One region of the Enterococcus silesiacus genome, then DNA from elsewhere that is predicted to be linked to it. Evidence: predicted binding sites of a transcription regulator. Region 1 holds the regulator's gene; each other region holds the start of a gene.

Region 1 (6,050 bases):
GCACGGCAGGATCGTTTCCATGATCTGAAAGAAAACCTTCATCAAGTCAATCAAAAGGGCCAGTTAGAAATAGATATGGCCACACAAAGATTGGGTAAAAAAGTCTTGGAAATCAAAGAGGGAAATTACCAGATCGAACAAAAAACAATACTCAAGGAATTTGACTTGCTTATTCAAGCTAGAGATCGAGTGGGGATTACTGGGAAAAATGGTGCTGGTAAATCGACGTTATTAAATATTCTTGCTGGGCGTTTATCCTTAGATAGTGGAGCCTACTCAATTGGTGAAACCGTACATTTGGCTTATTATACACAGCAAAATGAGGCGATGGATCCTAACCAACGTATGATTTCTTATCTACAAGAAGCGGCAGAACAAGTACAGCGAAGCGACGGAACTAATATTGGTGTTGCTGAATTATTAGAACGTTTTTTATTCCCACGATTTATGCACGGCACAATTATCGGTAAACTTTCAGGTGGAGAAAAACGTCGCTTGTATTTGTTAAAACTATTAATTGGCCAGCCAAATGTGTTATTATTGGACGAACCGACAAATGATTTGGATATCGACACTTTAACAATTTTAGAGGACTATATCCAAACATTTAAAGGTGCCGTAATAGCAGTCTCCCATGATCGTTATTTTCTAGATAAAACGATGGATAAATTACTAGTTTTCCAAGGCGAAGGTCAAATCACTACTTACTTTGGATCGATGAGTGAATATCTGGCAACAAGTAAAGAAGAGTCAAAAAAAATAGTTAAAATTGATACAAAAGCAGCTAAAGAAGTTGAAAAGAAAGAAAAAAAGAAATTGACTTACATGGAACAAAAAGAATGGGCTACAATCGAAATAGATATTGGTTCTCTAGAAGAACGAACTGCTCAACTGACAGAAGAAATGAATCACCAAGGTGATGATTTTACGAAGCTTCAGGAACTGCAAGCAGAATTGTCATCACTAGAACAGACACTTGAAGAAAAAATGGAACGTTGGGAATATTTAAGTGAATTTGCAGATAATTAGGAGGCAGTATTGATGGAAGAGGCATACTTAGCATTAGGTCGTAAAATTTTAGAAGAAGGTCACTTAAAAGAAGACCGGACTGGGACAGGGACACGGAGTATTTTTGGTCATCAAATGCGCTTTGATTTATCAAAAGGTTTCCCTTTACTCACTACTAAAAGAGTGCCGTTTGGCTTGATCAAAAGCGAGTTGCTGTGGTTTTTAAACGGTGACACAAATATTCGTTATCTCCTAGAGCATAATAATCATATTTGGGATGAATGGGCGTTTGAGCGTTATATTAAAAGTGATGATTATCACGGACCGGATATGACGGATTTTGGTCACCGAGTGTTGACTGATGATACTTTTAAAGAGATGTATCAAAAAGAGCACAAAGAATTTTGTGATAAAATCTTAACAGATGATGTTTTTGCTGCTAAGTATGGAGAACTGGGCAATATCTATGGCGCCCAGTGGCGTCATTGGGAAACGAAAAATGGACAGTTTATTGACCAGCTGAAAAATGTTATTGAAATGATCAAAAAAACACCTGATTCAAGACGTCTGATTGTGTCAGCGTGGAATCCAGAAGACATTCCGTCAATGGCTTTACCACCTTGTCATACAATGTTTCAATTTTATGTAAATGATGGAAAGTTGAGCTGTCAGTTGTACCAACGCAGTGGTGATGTTTTTCTTGGTGTACCATTTAACATTGCCAGTTATGCGTTATTGACCCATTTAATTGCCCATGAAACTGGTTTAGAAGTGGGGGATTTTGTGCATACTTTAGGGGATGCTCATTTGTATACGAATCATATTGATCAAATGAACGAACAACTTTCTAGAGAAATCCGCTCGTTTCCTACACTGAAATTAAATCAAAATAAAAAATCAGTGTTTGATTTTGAAATGGAAGATATTGCTATTGAAGGATATGAGCCGCATCCGGCAATCAAGGCGCCAATCGCCGTTTAATTTGAAAGGAGTTCTTCAATGTTAGCAGCTATATGGGCTCAGGATGAGCAAGGGACAATAGGCAAAGAAAATCGGCTACCTTGGCATCTGCCGAATGACTTGAAATTTTTTAAACAAATGACTGAAGATAACACAATCGTTATGGGGAGAAAAACCTTTGAGGGCATGGGAAGTCGTCCGCTACCTAACCGACAAACAATCGTTATGACTAAAGACAAAGGGTATCAGGCTGAAGGAGTCAATGTAGCGCATACTGTAGCTGAGGTACTTGATTATGCAAAAACTTTTTCTGGGATTACTTTTATTGCAGGTGGTTCAGCTATATATAAGGACTTTCTACCTTATTGTGATGTTTTGTATCGGACTGTTCTCCATCACACTTTTGATGGAGATACAAAATTTCCAGATGTTTCTTGGGAGAATTGGACATTGATCAATTTGAGTGAAGGGGTCCAGGACGAAGAAAATACCTATGCTTATCAATTTGAAACATACCAACGTAAAGTAGCAACAGAATAAACTAAATTTAAGCTTATGAAGAGAGAAACGGTTAATCTACTAAAACAGCGTTGAGTTAGTTAATAATTCATATAAAGCTCTTTTTAGGCTAAGCTGTTATTCCTATCATTATAAATAAAACAAAGATAAACTAAAAAAGCAGACCCAATTTAGTCTGCTTTTTTAGTTTATCTAAATATGATTGCGGTATAATCCAACAACTTTTCCCAAAATACTCACGTTATTTAAAATAATTGGATCTAATGCATCATTTTCTGGTTGTAAACGAATATGATCTGTCTCTTTAAAGAATCGCTTGCAAGTCGCTTCGTCTTCATCGGTCATCGCAATAACGATATCACCATTAGAAGCAGCACTTTGTTTACGTACAATGACTTGATCGCCATCTAATATTCCTGCATTGATCATACTTTCTCCTCTAATAGTTAGCATGAATAAAGCATTTTCTTCTGCTACTAGATCAGGAGGGAGAGGGAAAAAGTCAGAGGCTTCTTCTACAGCTAAGATAGGTTCACCAGCGGTAACAACACCAAGCATTGGAATGACTGATGGTTTGACACCGATCCTTTCCAAACCATCAGCTGTCAACTCAATCGCTCTTGGCTTTGTAGGGTCGCGTAAAATCAAGCCCTTTTTTTCTAAACGAGCTAAATGTCCGTGAACAGTAGAGGTTGAAGAAAGATCTACTGCTTTTCCAATCTCCCGTACAGTCGGTGGATAGCCTTTAAGCTCGACTTGCTCATATATATATTTTAATACTTCGATTTGCCTTGTGTCTGTACGTTTCACCACAACCCGCACCTTCTTTCAATTTATAATGTTAGTGTACCATAGTTTTATACAGGAATCAAACAAGCGTTCGTGTTTTTTTGGAAAATACTTATGAACGCTAATTATTGATAAAAAATAGTCGTGTCTAATAGTACATTCTGTCAATAAAGGCTGTCGTTCCTCATTTTTATCATGAATATAGTTGTATTTTTCCGGCTCATCTTATAAGATAGACATGGAAAGTAAACTTGTCTAGCTTTACAGGCTAGTCTTTCGGAAAAAAGATAAAATATGTTTGTAGTAAAAAGCACTACATTCATATTTTCCTATTTTTCTGTCAAGACTGAACGAGCCTGCTCAGCTTTTAATGTTGTCTAGCTTTACAGGCTAGTCTTTCGGAAAAAAGATAAAATATGATTGTAGTAAAAAGCACTACATCCATATTTTCCTATTTTTCTGTCAAGACTGGACGAGCCTGCTCAGCTTTAAAAATAAGGAGGCAGAATCATGTTATCATCTGAAAAAATGGATCGAATTAATGAGCTTGCGAAAAAGGCAAAGGAAAGCACGTTATCCGAGAGTGAAAAAGAAGAACAAAAAGTGCTTCGTCAAGAATATTTAGCTGCTTTCCGTGGAGGGATGCGTCATCATATCGAAGGGATGAAAGTTGTCGATCCTAAAGGAAATGATGTTACACCAGATAAACTAAAAAAAATCCAAAAAGACAAAGGATTACACAATAGAAAATAATTTTGGTTTTTTTTACTAAAAGTAATTGCTTTCATAAAGGAAATAGGCTAAAATATAGTTAATAAAGGTAAAAAAAACCTAAATAGGAGATGATTTTTTTGTTCGACAACACTGATCAGTTAGGCGTCAATACAATTCGTACATTAAGTATCGAAGCAGTACAAAAGGCAAATTCAGGACATCCTGGATTACCGATGGGTGCTGCACCGATGGCATACGCACTTTGGACAAAACACTTGAAAGTAAATCCTAAAACATCAAGAAACTGGGCAGATAGAGACCGTTTTATTCTTTCTGCAGGTCATGGCTCTGCAATGCTTTATAGTTTACTTCACTTAGCAGGCTACGGTGTATCAATGGATGATTTGAAGAACTTCCGTCAATGGGGAAGTAAAACACCTGGACATCCTGAAGTGCATCATACAGATGGTGTTGAAGCAACGACTGGTCCTTTAGGTCAAGGAATTGCGATGGCTGTTGGTATGGCAATGGCTGAAGCCCACACAGCTGCGACATATAATCGTGATAGTTTCCCTGTGATCGATCATTATACGTATGCACTATGTGGTGATGGTGACTTGATGGAAGGTGTCTCACAAGAAGCAAGTTCTATGGCAGGACACATGAAGTTAGGCAAATTGATTGTGTTATACGATTCAAATGACATCTCATTAGACGGTCCTACATCAAAAGCTTTCACTGAAAATGTTGGCGCTCGTTATGAAGCTTATGGTTGGCAACATATTTTAGTAAAAGATGGGAATGATCTAGAAGAAATTTCCAAAGCAATCGAAGCAGCTAAAGCTGAAACAGATAAACCAACATTGATCGAAGTTAAAACAGTTATTGGTTATGGAGCACCAAAAGAAGGTACATCGTCAGTTCATGGTGCACCGATTGGCGCAGAAGGAATTACTGTTGCTAAGGCTGTTTACGGTTGGGAATATCCTGATTTCACAGTGCCCGACGAGGTTGCTGCTCGTTTCAAGGAAACAATGATTGATGAAGGCGAAAAAGCCGAAGATAAATGGAACAATATGTTTGCAAACTATACGAAAGAGCATCCTGAGTTAGCGAAACAATTTAAACAAGCTTTTGCTGATGAACTTCCTGAAAATTGGGATAGTGAACTACCAACATATGAAGTTGGATCAAGCGCGGCTAGCCGAGTTACAAGCAAAGAAACAATTCAAGCGATTTCTAAGACTGTACCAGGTTTCTGGGGCGGTTCTGCTGATTTGTCTGCATCAAATAATACGATGGTTGCAGCAGAAAAAGATTTTGAGCCAGGTCAATATGATGGTCGCAACATTTGGTTTGGCGTTCGCGAATTTGCGATGGCTGCTGCCATGAACGGAATTCAATTACATGGAGGAAGCCGTGTCTATGGCGGAACATTCTTTGTATTTACCGATTATTTACGTCCTGCATTACGTTTAGCAGCTCTTCAACATACGCCTGTGACGTATGTCTTGACCCACGATTCTGTGGCAGTAGGAGAAGATGGTCCAACTCACGAACCTGTTGAGCAATTAGCAAGTATTCGCTGTATGCCAGGTGTTCAAGTAATCCGTCCAGCTGATGGTAATGAAACAGTTGCTGCATGGAAGATTGCCATGACAACGAAAGACGCTCCAACTGTATTAGTTTTAAGTCGTCAAAATTTACCTGTTATCGATGGAACTCAGGAGCATGCAAATGAATTTGTACAAAAAGGTGCTTATGTTATTTCTAAACAAAAGGGTGAAAAACCTGAAGGAATCTTGATTGCAACTGGTTCAGAAGTCAACTTAGCGATTGAAGCACAAAAAGCCTTAGCAGAACAAGGTCAAGATGTTTCCGTTGTTTCATTACCAAGCTTTGATTTGTTTGAAAAACAAACGGCAGAATACAAAGAGTCTGTACTTCCTAAAGATGTGACTAAGCGTGTAGCAATCGAAGCAGCTTCACCATTTGGATGGGAGCGTTACGTTGGTACGGCTGGTACAACTGTGACAATCAATCATTTTGGGGCTTCAGCT
Region 2 (6,050 bases), on a different contig from region 1:
ACTAAATCAAATAAACTACCGTCCATACCAGCGTAGGCTTTGATTACATAAACCTCCCCCGCTACTTTTTGAATATCACAGACTTCCTGAGGACAAACTTCACTTGCAAAAAAAGTTCGTTCTTTGGCAATCATGCCGATTGGGCCGAAAGTCGGTGTGCGGAACGTTGCAACATTTGTCGTATGAGTTTTCGTCACATAACGAGCTGTATGAATTTCATCATTCATCACAACAAGTACACCTTTACCATATGATTCATCTGAACAAGCAGTCCAGACTGCACTAATAAAATTATATAAGCCATCTGTTCCGATTTCATTACTTGACCGCATTGCACCAGTTAAAACGATAGGAATGTTATTTTCTAACGTAATATCTAAAAAGTAGGCTGTTTCTTCCAATGTATCTGTTCCATGAGTGATGACTACACCATCAATATCTTCAGTATAGGCTTTTTGGATACGTTGCTTTAATGCTAGCATTCGTTCTAACGTCATATGAGGAGAAGGAATGTTGAAAATTGGTTCAACGATTAAATTTACTTTTCCTGCTAATAATTCTTCTTGGTTCAACAATGGATTCAAGTGATTCGTTGTTACATTCCCATCTGCTTCTTTTGACATCGAAATCGTGCCGCCCGTATGTAACACTAGGATTGTTTTCATTTTTAGTCTCCTATCATTTCTTATTCAGATAATTTTATTGCTATTTCCGCTCAAAAAAGAGCCGATAAACAAAACGTCGGCTTTTTTTAATCATTCTATTCACTTAAAAACATACTAATCACTACTTGTTCTAGTATACCAGTAAGAACTGTTTTTTCCTATCAACATCTTTTTCAGTTTCATTGCCAAAATTGCTGCAATAGCCGTTTTGTTTGTTCCGTTGAATAAGCAGTTTGAACCTGATTCCAATGCGGCGGAAAAATACGCTGAACTGGTCTCGATGAAAAACGTTGATCTAACAGCAAGACTATTCCCTTATCATCTGTGTCTCTAATAACTCTTCCTGCTGCTTGTAAGACTTTATTCATTCCAGGAATTTGGTAAGCAAATTGAAAGCCTTGCTGATTTTCTTGATCATAATAGCCTTTGATCAGTTCTTGTTCATGATTGATTTGCGGCAACCCTACGCCAACAATTGCGGTACCGATTAAGCGGCTGCCTTTTAAATCAATCCCTTCTGAAAAAATCCCACCTAAGACACAAAAACCAACCAATGTTTCTGACGGTTCCAAGACAAAGTCTGCTAAAAAAGCTTCCCTTTCTGCTTCATTCATCATACTTGCTTGGATCTTCGTTTTCACCTGAGGATTCCTTTGCCGAAACAGATCATAAATAATATCCATATAAGAATAGGAAGGAAAAAACACAAAATAATTACCAGCTTTTTGCTGGACCATATTCGTCAGACTTTCAATAATTTTTTCATAACTATTTTCACGTTCTTTGTAAGTTGTCTGAATATATTTTTCAATCACTAATAATTGATTTTCTTTTGGGAAAGGACTCGGGATACGATAACGTAAACTTTCCTCTCCCCCACCTAAAATTTTTTGATAATAATCCAGTGGTGTCAAACTTGCCGAAAATAAAATACTAGCCTTCCCCTTATCTAACTTTTGTTGCAAAAGATAGCTCGGGTCGATGCAAAATTGTTTGACTGTAATATCATGATTCTGACAATTCACATAGGTACAATAATGATCATCGTACCCTTCACTAATTTTAGTATAATTCAATAAATCAAAATAAACTGCCAAGATTTGATTTATTTCAGTATGCTCCTGATTTTCCGGAAGCCATTCTTTGATTTTTTCAGCCAAGGAATACGCTACTTTAACCAAAGAATCAATTGGTGCATTCTGATGGATAAATTCTTTCCCTTCCTCATCGCAAACTTGTTTGATTTTGTCAAATTCTTTTTCGATTTTGTTAAGTGCCCGAATCAATTTTGTCTGCTTTTTATCAAGGGCTTTTTTTAAAGATGATACTTTACTTTTAGACAAAACAGCAGAATACATTTCTCGCGATCGATTTACTAAATTATGGACTTCATCTACTAAAAATATATTCTCTTTAACTTCTGTCTGCTCCTCAAAAAAGCGTCTTAAATAAACAACAGGATCAAATAAGTAATTATAGTCACAAATCACTAAATCACACCATAAGCTCACATCTAAAGATAGTTCAAAAGGGCATAAGGTATGCTTACGTGCGTAGCGTTCGATAACTTCGCGAGTAAATTGATTTTCATTATTTAACAAATCCCAGAGACCTTCATTCAGCCGATCATAATAACCATTGGCAAAGGGACATGCTTCTGGCGTACAATTTCGTTCTGTTAGGAAACATATTTTATCTTTGGCCGTTAAGGTAACACTTTTCAGCTGCAGTTCTTTTTGTTTCATTGCTTCCACGGCATCTTCCGCTACTTGACGAGTGATTGTTTTGGCAGTTAAATAGAAGGCTCTTTCTGCTTGCTCTTCACCGATTGCCTTTAATGTTGGAAATAACGTCGAAATCGTTTTACCTGTTCCCGTCGGTGCTTCGACAAATAATTTTTGATCACTTACTATCGTTTTATAGACTGCAACAGCCAATTCCCTTTGGCCAGTTCGATAATCACCATAGGGAAAAGGTAATTTTTGCAATGATCGATTCCGAATCTGACGCCAATTGGCTTTAAAAATCAGCCATTGTTCATACTTTTGAGTCAGATCATCAAAAAATTCTTTTAGCTCTTTTTTGGTAAATTCCTTTTCTTTTCGGGTAATTTCTTCGGTCGTTGTTTGATAATAGGTCAATTGTAATGTGATTTCTTCCAACTCTTCCTGTTGGCAATAAATATGTCCATAGCACATCACTTGATACCAATACATGTCTATTTGTTCTTCTAACAACTCTGAAAAAGCTGGCTCAGATGTTTTGATTTCATCGATTACTGTCCGTTTTTGGTCATCAATAAAAATGCCATCTGCTCGACCTTCGATTATGTATGTTTGTTGATTCAATTCTATGTCAATGGCTAATTTAATCTCTTTTTGATAATTCTCACCAGCTGTTTTTTGTAGCTTCCGATGAATTTTAGCACCTTCCAACGCAGTATGCTCACTACCTGTATAACGGGCATCAATGCTGCCTCTGCGTAAAATAAACTCCACTAATCTGCGGACTGCGATTCTTTGCGTGCTTTGCATGTTCAATCCCACCTATCATGTTTCTATTATAGAACATACATTCGTAAATTGAAAGTAGTGAGAACAACATAACATAAACTAAACAGATCTAACTCTTCTGTGACAATACCCAAATTCAAAAAATGAAATCTAATCAAGGTAAAAAGACTCTTGATCAGATTTCATCTTTTTATATGCTTTTTAGCCTATAAGATATAGACATATCACGTCGAATAATCACTATTTATTTTGACATACTCGTAACTTAGATCACAACCGATCACTTCAAAGTTTTCTGAACCTTGATGCAAATCTACGGTTAGATAGATATCTTCACTTTGTTCGATGTATTCACTGATTTGGCTAACATTTTGTTTTTCTTCTTTATTATTTGAAAAAATCGGATACATTCCATAATAAATTTCTACTTTATTCTGATCAAAAACCAAGCCGTCTGTTTTACCAAGAGCCATTGCAATTCGCCCCCAATTAGGGTCGTTACCAAATAATGCTGTTTTCACTAAAGGCGAGTTAATGATCGATTTTCCAGCTTGCTTTGCTTGTTTCTTTGTTTCAGCATTTTTAACTGTAACGAACATTGTTTTTGTCGCACCCTCTGCGTCTTTTACCACGTCTATTGCTAATTCTCTACAGAGTTGATTCAGTGCTTCTTGTACTTGTTCTTTTTCGACCTCATAATGACCACTGGCTAAAAATGCCACAGTATCGCTTGTACTTGTATCCGTATCGATGCTGATTGTGTTGAAAGATTGGTCGACAGTTTCTCTCAACATAGAGTAAATGTCTTCTTTCTCAACCTTTGCATCTGTCAAAACATAAGCCAACATTGTCGCCATATTCGGTTCGATCATTCCTGAGCCTTTGACGATTCCTAAAAGAGTTGCATCCCCAATTTTTAAACTACGAACTTTGATTCGCTGATCCGTAGTTAAAATAGCCTGTGCAAAATCAGTATAGGTTTCGTTCAGCTCGATCGGTTCCGTTTTTAAAAATCCCTCAATGACATCGATCGGTAATTGCGGCCCGATCATCCCTGTAGAAGAAGGTAGGATATCTTCCTTTTTGATCGTCAATTTATCTGATAAAGATTCTAAAATTCTATATTCATTTTCTCTACCTATCCTCCCAGTTGCAACATTAGCAATACCACTCGTCACTACAACTGCTTGCAATTCAGCATTTTTTACATGATCTTTTCCGATTGGTATGCATTCACCACAAAATGTATTCTTCGTGAAAACGGCTGCTGCATGACAAACTTCTTCAGCCACGATCAAACCAAAATCTTTTCTTTTTTTCTTGATACCAACATGTGTCCCGTAAAATTTAAATCCCTTTGGCACATCTTCATACTTCACCATCAATAACACCTTCCTATAGATAATTAACTTACCTTCAATAAAGAACTTGGTTTCCCGATTTTATAAAAGTATAAAGCAAAGGACGAAGTTAGTCAATGGATTTTATATCAAAAACAAGCATTAAAAAGGTTTTTTATACAAAATAAAAGACTTTTTCCGTATAATAACGCATTTTAATATTATTTTTATACAAAAAAAAACCCAGATTTCTCTGGGTGCTTTATACTCGATCAATTGATTAATTATTTTTACCAAAGATACGTAAGAACGCTAAGAATAAGTTAATAAAATCAAGGTACAATTGTAATGCAAAGAAAACGGCAATTCCAGTTCCAGCTTGTCCACCCGTTTCATTGTACACTTGGCGGATTCTTTGATTATCATAGGCTGTGATTCCTGCAAAAATCAACACCATCAAAATTGAAATGAAAAATGAAACTGCACCACTACGTAGGAAAAAGAAATTAATCACCATTGCAATAATAATTCCGATCAATGCGCTATACGCCGCATGTCCCATTGCTGATAGATCTTTCTTCGTAAACATTCCAACGAGTGACATCGCCCCAAACGTTGCAGCAGCACTGACAAACGCGCTTACCACAGTTGCTTGAGCGTACATTAGCAAGGTTGCAGATATTGTCACACCATTTAAAATGGAATAAACTAAAAATCCACTAACAGCTAAACTTGGATTCTTTTGAGCTTTTAGTCCTAAGAATAAAACTAAGCCAATTTGTAGAATCCATAATCCGAAAAATAACGCTGTTGAATGTAATAAGGTAACCAAAACGATCGGGTAAACTGTTAGAATCAGGTATGACACTAGCGCACTAACGCCAATTCCCATCGCTAAAAACGCATAAATTTTTGAATAAAACTTATTCAAGCCAACATTTACTACTGCTCCATTATTCATCTATATCTCCTTCTTTCTCCTCTAGTTCTGCTAAGGTCACTTGAGGGGGTTGCACCATTACGACTGCATCAAGTACTCGATCTTCTTCTTCATTCACAACTTCAATCGAAATCGTCACAACATCTTTCATCTTATCTACCTTGATCACTTCAAATTGAAACGTCAGTGTTTCATAATGAAAAACAGGTTCCACGAAGTTTACTGAAAAATTGACCACATGAGAGCCTGGTCCTGGTAAATGTTTTGAAATTGCACTGGTGATGATCCCCATCAACATGATCGAGGGAACGATCGGTTTGCTGTATTCTGTTTTTTGGGCATAATCATGTTGGATATATAAGGGATTGGCATCGTTGGTTAAGCCCAAATAAAGAAGTAAATCTTTATCTTCGATCGATTCGGTTAAAGACAGCGAATCGCCTTCCTCAATATCTTCGATGGTTTTGCCTAATTTTCTCGGTTTTCCGATATTCAAATTAGTACACCTCCACTAATGATAAGATAATTGTACCAAAATGACGACAAAAGGCAAGTTAAAAAGAAGAGGCTTCAACAAATCCTAAAAATAGAT
Region 3 (6,050 bases), on a different contig from region 1:
TTTGCGGATAGTATTGTGAACTAATTGGATTCCATGGTGCGATTGCTCCTTCACGCAATGTTTTGGTTGAATCAGGAATCACTAGATCACGATCCACTTCCAATTTCATTCCTAATCCATCACAATCAGGACACGCTCCAAATGGTGCATTAAAAGAAAATAATCTTGGTTCTAATTCGCCCACTGTAAATCCACAGTATGGACAAGCGTAATGTTCGCTGAAAAGCATTTCTTCTCCGTCGATTATATCTACCAATGCATACCCGTCAGCAAGTCGTAATGCCGCTTCAAATGAATCAAATAAACGAGAACGAATCCCTTCTTTTACCACGATTCGGTCAATGACAATCGCGATATCATGTTTTTTATTTTTTTCAAGTTCAGGTGCTTCGCTGACATCATAGGTTTCGCCATCGACACGCATCCGCACATAGCCTTCACGTTGAATCATTTCAAAGACTTTTTTATGCTGGCCTTTCTTCTTAACAATTACTGGTGCTAATACTTGAAGTTTCGTCTTTTCTGGCTGTTCTAACACTTTATCTACCATCTGCTCAACAGACTGACTACTGATTTCAGTTCCGTCGTTCGGACAAATCGGATGCCCGACACGAGCGAATAACAGTCTTAAATAATCATTGATCTCTGTTACTGTGCCGACTGTTGATCGAGGATTTTTACTCGTTGTTTTTTGGTCGATAGAAATCGCTGGACTAAGTCCATCAATACTATCGACATCAGGTTTATCCATTTGACCTAAGAATTGTCTAGCATAAGCTGAAAGACTTTCAACATATCGGCGCTGACCTTCCGCATATAATGTATCAAAAGCTAGTGAACTTTTTCCAGAACCAGATAATCCAGTCACTACAACCATTTTGTCACGAGGAATCGTAACATCTATATCTTTTAAATTATGTGCACGTGCGCCATGAATGACGATTTTATCATTTGCCATTACTTCTCTCCTTTGCTGTGAAATACAGCGAGTATTCTTATGAGCTGATGTTGAACAGTACAAGGTGACCGTAGGGAACGTTGATCCTTGATTTTGTTGGTCCGACCTTCAATTCTTTGTACTTTAGCACTTAGAGATTGTTGAGATCGAAACGAAGTGTAGTGTCCCTTACTTCTATGCGAATAAATTCGCAAGAGTAACGGCTCTCCTTTGCTGTGAAACACAGCGAATATTCTTATGAGCTGATGCTTTCTCATCAACGATTCGTCGCAGATAGACATTGTTGAACAGTACAAGGTGACCACAGGGAACATTGATCCTTTTTAGTGAAACACAGCAACTATTCTTTAATCTGCTGCTTTCAATTCTAAAATCGTATCTCTTAAAGTCGCTGCAGTTTCAAAGTCTAGTGCCTTCGCTGCATCTCGCATTTCTTTTTCTAATTTCATCAATAAATCAGCTTTTTCTTGACGAGTCAATTCATGATAATCCTTATCAATTTTGAATGGCTCACCTTTTTCATTTGTTTTAGAAATTGAGATTAACTCACGTATTTCTTTAATGATGGTTTTTGGCGTAATGCCATGCTCTTCATTGTATTTTTCTTGGATTGAACGACGCCTTGCGGTTTCATCCATTGCTTTTTGCATCGAATCAGTAATTTTATCCGCGTACATAATGACACGACCATCTGAGTTACGAGCGGCACGTCCAATGGTTTGAATCAATGAGCGTTCACTTCTCAAGAAACCTTCTTTATCGGCATCTAAAATTGCAATCAATGATACTTCCGGTACATCCAGTCCTTCACGAAGCAAGTTGATACCGATCAATACGTCAAACTCACCTAAACGTAAATCTCGAATAATCTCGGTTCGTTCTAACGTTTTGATATCACTATGAAGATACTTGACTTTAATTCCTAATTCTTTAAGGTAATCCGTTAAATCTTCAGACATTTTCTTCGTTAAAGTTGTGATAAATACACGTTGATCCTTCTCTACACGATCATGGATCTCACCGACTAAATCATCAATTTGTCCCATGATCGGACGAACTTCAATCAATGGATCTAACAGTCCCGTTGGTCGAATGATTTGCGGAATTACGGTATCTGTTTGCTCATACTCGTAAGGTCCAGGAGTTGCAGAAACATAGACAACTTGATGAACATGTTCTTCGAATTCTTCTAAACGTAAGGGACGATTATCCAACGCACTAGGCAAACGGAAACCATAATCCACTAACATTTGTTTTCTAGCACGGTCACCATTATACATGCCGCGAATTTGAGGCATTGATACGTGGGATTCATCGATCACAAGTAAAAAGTCATCTGGGAAGAAGTCGATCAATGTATAAGGCGGTTCTCCTTCTGAACGACCATCCATATGACGAGAATAATTTTCGATACCAGACGTGTAGCCCATTTCTCTCATCATCTCAATATCGTAATTGGTTCGTTGCTCTAGACGTTGCGCTTCTAGCAATTTATTTTCACTACGCAAGACTGTCAAACGCGCCTCTAATTCTTCTTGAATTTGTGAAATCGCATGTTCCATATGGTCTTCATTAGTCACAAAGTGAGTTGCCGGAAAAATTGCCACATGTTCTGTTTCACCGATCACTTCGCCGGTCAACGCATCGACTTCTCTGATGCGTTCAATTTCATCACCAAAAAATTCAACTCTTAAGGCATGATCATCTCTTGAAGCAGGAAAAATTTCCACTACATCGCCTCGTACACGAAAGCGACCACGCTGAAAATCGATATCATTTCGCTCAAATTGAATGTTGACTAGATCTGTCAACAACTGACTACGATCCAGCTCCATGCCTACACGAATGGATACCACTTGTTCGCTGTATTCCTTAGGATCTCCTAAACCAAAAATACAGGAAACTGAGGCAACAACGATCACATCGTTTCTTTCTAATAAAGAACTTGTCGCTGAATGCCGTAATTTATCGATTTCATCATTGATACTAGCATCTTTTTCTATATATGTATCACTTGAAGGGACATACGCTTCTGGTTGGTAATAGTCATAATAACTAACAAAATACTCGACCGCGTTATTAGGGAAGAATTCTTTAAATTCTCCATAAAGCTGTCCAGCTAATGTCTTATTATGAGCAATAACCAAGGTTGGCTTATTCACTTCAGTTATTACATTTGAAATCGTAAATGTTTTCCCAGTTCCTGTAGCACCCAGTAAAATCTGTGCTTTTTCGCCACCTTCGATTCCTTCAACTAATCGTTTAATCGCTTCCGGCTGATCGCCATCCGGTTTATATTTTGATACTAAGTCAAATGTATTGGAGGTCTCTCTTTCTATCATTCAACATCCTCCTTTTGCTTTATTTAATAGTTGAGGTATTGCAACAAAACAACGAACTAAATTTGTCTAAAAAAAGACTACCGACCTGATTAAATCCTTACAGTTCTTATCTTTTGATTCAAACAATCTAATCCATTTACTAGCGATTTCAGCTTCAAAATAAAACTGAATATCCTCTAATTATTTTAACATACCGAACATATTTTCGCTAGTTTTAGAATTGATTTCGTATACGCAATTTATGTCAATTTATATTTTATTTAATCATTTGTTTGCTTTTTCATAATATTGCATCAAGTAATGATTCCTTCACTTCGCAGGCCTATGTATTAGCTAGAAATGTCACGTAACATAACATCAGATGTTAGGAAATGATTTTTTTTTGATTTTCTCATTGTGAATGACTTGTGTTTTTGCCTTTTTTTACTATATAATTATCCAATATGCAAATATAGGAGGTATTTTATGAAACGGAAACACTTTTTACTTTCATTCATTGTGATGATGGCAAGTCTACTGACATTTACCCTTGGGCATTCTGCTCAGGCTGAGGAAAAAACATATAATATAGGAACAGATTTGACTTTTGCCCCTTTTGAATTTCAAGATTCTAAAGGAGAGTATGTGGGAATCGACGTTGATTTGCTAAAAGCAATTGCCAAAGAACAAGAGTTTAAAGTAAATTTAAAACCACTTGGCTTTGACAGCGCCATTCAAGCCGTACAATCCAAACAAGTTGACGGCATGATTGCTGGCATGAGTATTACAGATGAGCGGAAAAAATCTTTTGACTTCTCAGAACCCTATTTCGATAGTGGACTTCAAATGGCAGTCAAAAAAGGCAATGACACAATCAAAAATTACGAAGACTTAAAAGGAAAAACAGTTGCAGCGAAAGTTGGGACTGAAAGTGCAACTTTCTTAGAAAAAAATCAAGACAAATTCGGCTACACAATCAAAAACTTCGATGATGCAACTGGTCTTTATCAGTCACTTGAAAACGCCGAAGCTGATGCGATTTTCGATGACTATCCTGTTTTAGGCTACGCTATAACAAATGGTCAAAAACTTCAATTAGTCGGAAAAAAAGAAACTGGTAGTTCTTATGGTTTTGCTGTAAAAAAAGGGCAAAATAAAGAATTGATTGAAAAATTCAATGCTGGTTTGAAAGGATTAAAAAACTCTGGTAAGTATGAGGAAATCGTAGGTAAGTATATTTCGACGGGCACTGAAACAACAGATACAGATTCTAAAATGAAAAAGATTCAACCTAAAAAAGACACTTACGTGATCGCTAGTGATTCTACATTTGCCCCATTTGAATTTCAAAACGCTGACGGGAAATATGAAGGAATCGATGTTGACTTAGTCAAACGAATCGCTGAGTTACAAGATTTTAACATCGAATTTAAATTTATTGGTTTCAGCTCAGCTGTTCAAGCGGTTGAGTCTGGTCAAGCTGATGCAATGATCGCAGGAATGACGATTACAGATGAACGTGAAAAATCATTTGACTTCTCTACTCCTTATTTCAACAGCGGCATTCAAATCGCTGTAAAAAAAGACAATGACAGCATTCATTCTTACGAAGATTTAAAAGACAAAAAGGTTGGTGCTAAAATTGGGACAGAGAGTGCTGACTTCCTTGAAGCCAACAAAGATAAATATGACTTCTCAATCAAATATCTAGATACAACAGATGCTTTATACAGCGCCCTTGAAATCGGTGAGATCGATGCCATGATGGACGATTATCCTGTGATCGGTTACGGTGTTGCGCAAAAGCAACCATTAGCCACCCCGATTCCTCGTGAAGAAGGCGGGAAATATGGTTTCGCAGTTAAAAAAGGCAAGAATCCTGAGTTGACTCAAATGTTTAATGAGGGGTTAGCTGAATTAAAACGGACTGGTGAATATGATGAGATCATCGGAAAATATGTAAAAGATGGTTCTTCAGAAAACAAAGTAGATGAATCAACATTCGTTGGTATGATCCAAAACAACTGGAAACGTCTATTAAGTGGTTTGTGGATGACAATTCAATTAACACTAATTTCATTTATTTTAGCTTTGATCGTTGGAGTGATTTTCGGATTATTCAGCGCTTCTCCATCAAAAGCTTTACGCGTGATATCAACTATTTATGTTGACATCATCCGCGGCATTCCTTTAATGGTATTAGCCTTTTTCATCTACTTCGGCTTGCCAGGAATTTTAGGTTTCAATATTCCTGTGTTCCTTGCAGGAATTATTACTCTGACACTAAACGCAAGTGCTTATATTTCTGAAATCGTACGCGGCGGGATCAATGCAGTACCTGCTGGTCAAATGGAAGCTTCACGTAGTTTAGGTCTTTCATACAACCGTACGATGCAAAAAATCATTTTACCGCAAGCAATTAAAATTATGATCCCATCATTCGTTAATCAATTTGTTATTTCTTTAAAAGATACAACGATTCTATCTGCAATCGGCTTGATCGAGTTACTTCAAACAGGTAAAATCATCGTTGCCAGAAACTTACAAAGTACAATGGTATACTTCGTAATCGCGATGATGTACCTGATTTTGATCACAGCCTTGACGAAATTAGCTAAAGTATTGGAAAAGAAGGTGAAATAATATGGCTGAAAAAATTCTAGTAGAGCATTTAGTAAAAAAATATGGTGATAATACGGTTTTGAATGATATCAACGTATCCATCCAAGAAGGCGATGTTGTTTGTGTTATAGGTCCTTCCGGTTCTGGTA

Evidence for each region. The regulator LexA, encoded in region 1, represses DNA repair genes until DNA is damaged. The targets are predictions, from matches to a motif close to CNAACANNTGTTNG.
Region 2: a site for LexA is predicted at 3,230-3,243, ahead of RV15_RS01695 (ATP-dependent DNA helicase). Genes of this name have one in related genera too.
Region 3: a site for LexA is predicted at 3,495-3,508, ahead of uvrB (excinuclease ABC subunit UvrB). Genes of this name have one in related genera too.

What each region holds. Positions count from the first base shown of each region.
Region 1 covers NZ_JXLC01000032.1:9,044-15,093, reverse strand. The annotation lists gene RV15_RS16505 (ABC-F family ATP-binding cassette domain-containing protein) at 1-1,029, shown strand, start outside; gene RV15_RS16500 (thymidylate synthase) at 1,042-1,989, shown strand; gene RV15_RS16495 (dihydrofolate reductase) at 2,008-2,508, shown strand; gene lexA (transcriptional repressor LexA) at 2,680-3,300, opposite strand; gene RV15_RS16485 (DUF896 family protein) at 3,787-4,029, shown strand; gene tkt (transketolase) at 4,128-6,050, shown strand, end outside.
Region 2 covers NZ_JXLC01000002.1:107,193-113,242, reverse strand. The annotation lists gene RV15_RS01700 (asparaginase) at 1-665, opposite strand, end outside; gene RV15_RS01695 (ATP-dependent DNA helicase) at 845-3,199, opposite strand; gene argJ (bifunctional glutamate N-acetyltransferase/amino-acid acetyltransferase ArgJ) at 3,403-4,560, opposite strand; gene RV15_RS01685 (Bax inhibitor-1/YccA family protein) at 4,799-5,479, opposite strand; gene RV15_RS01680 (MaoC family dehydratase) at 5,472-5,954, opposite strand.
Region 3 covers NZ_JXLC01000018.1:31,510-37,559, forward strand. The annotation lists gene uvrA (excinuclease ABC subunit UvrA) at 1-958, opposite strand, end outside; gene uvrB (excinuclease ABC subunit UvrB) at 1,306-3,300, opposite strand; gene RV15_RS12300 (amino acid ABC transporter substrate-binding protein/permease) at 3,766-5,922, shown strand; gene RV15_RS12305 (amino acid ABC transporter ATP-binding protein) at 5,924-6,050, shown strand, end outside.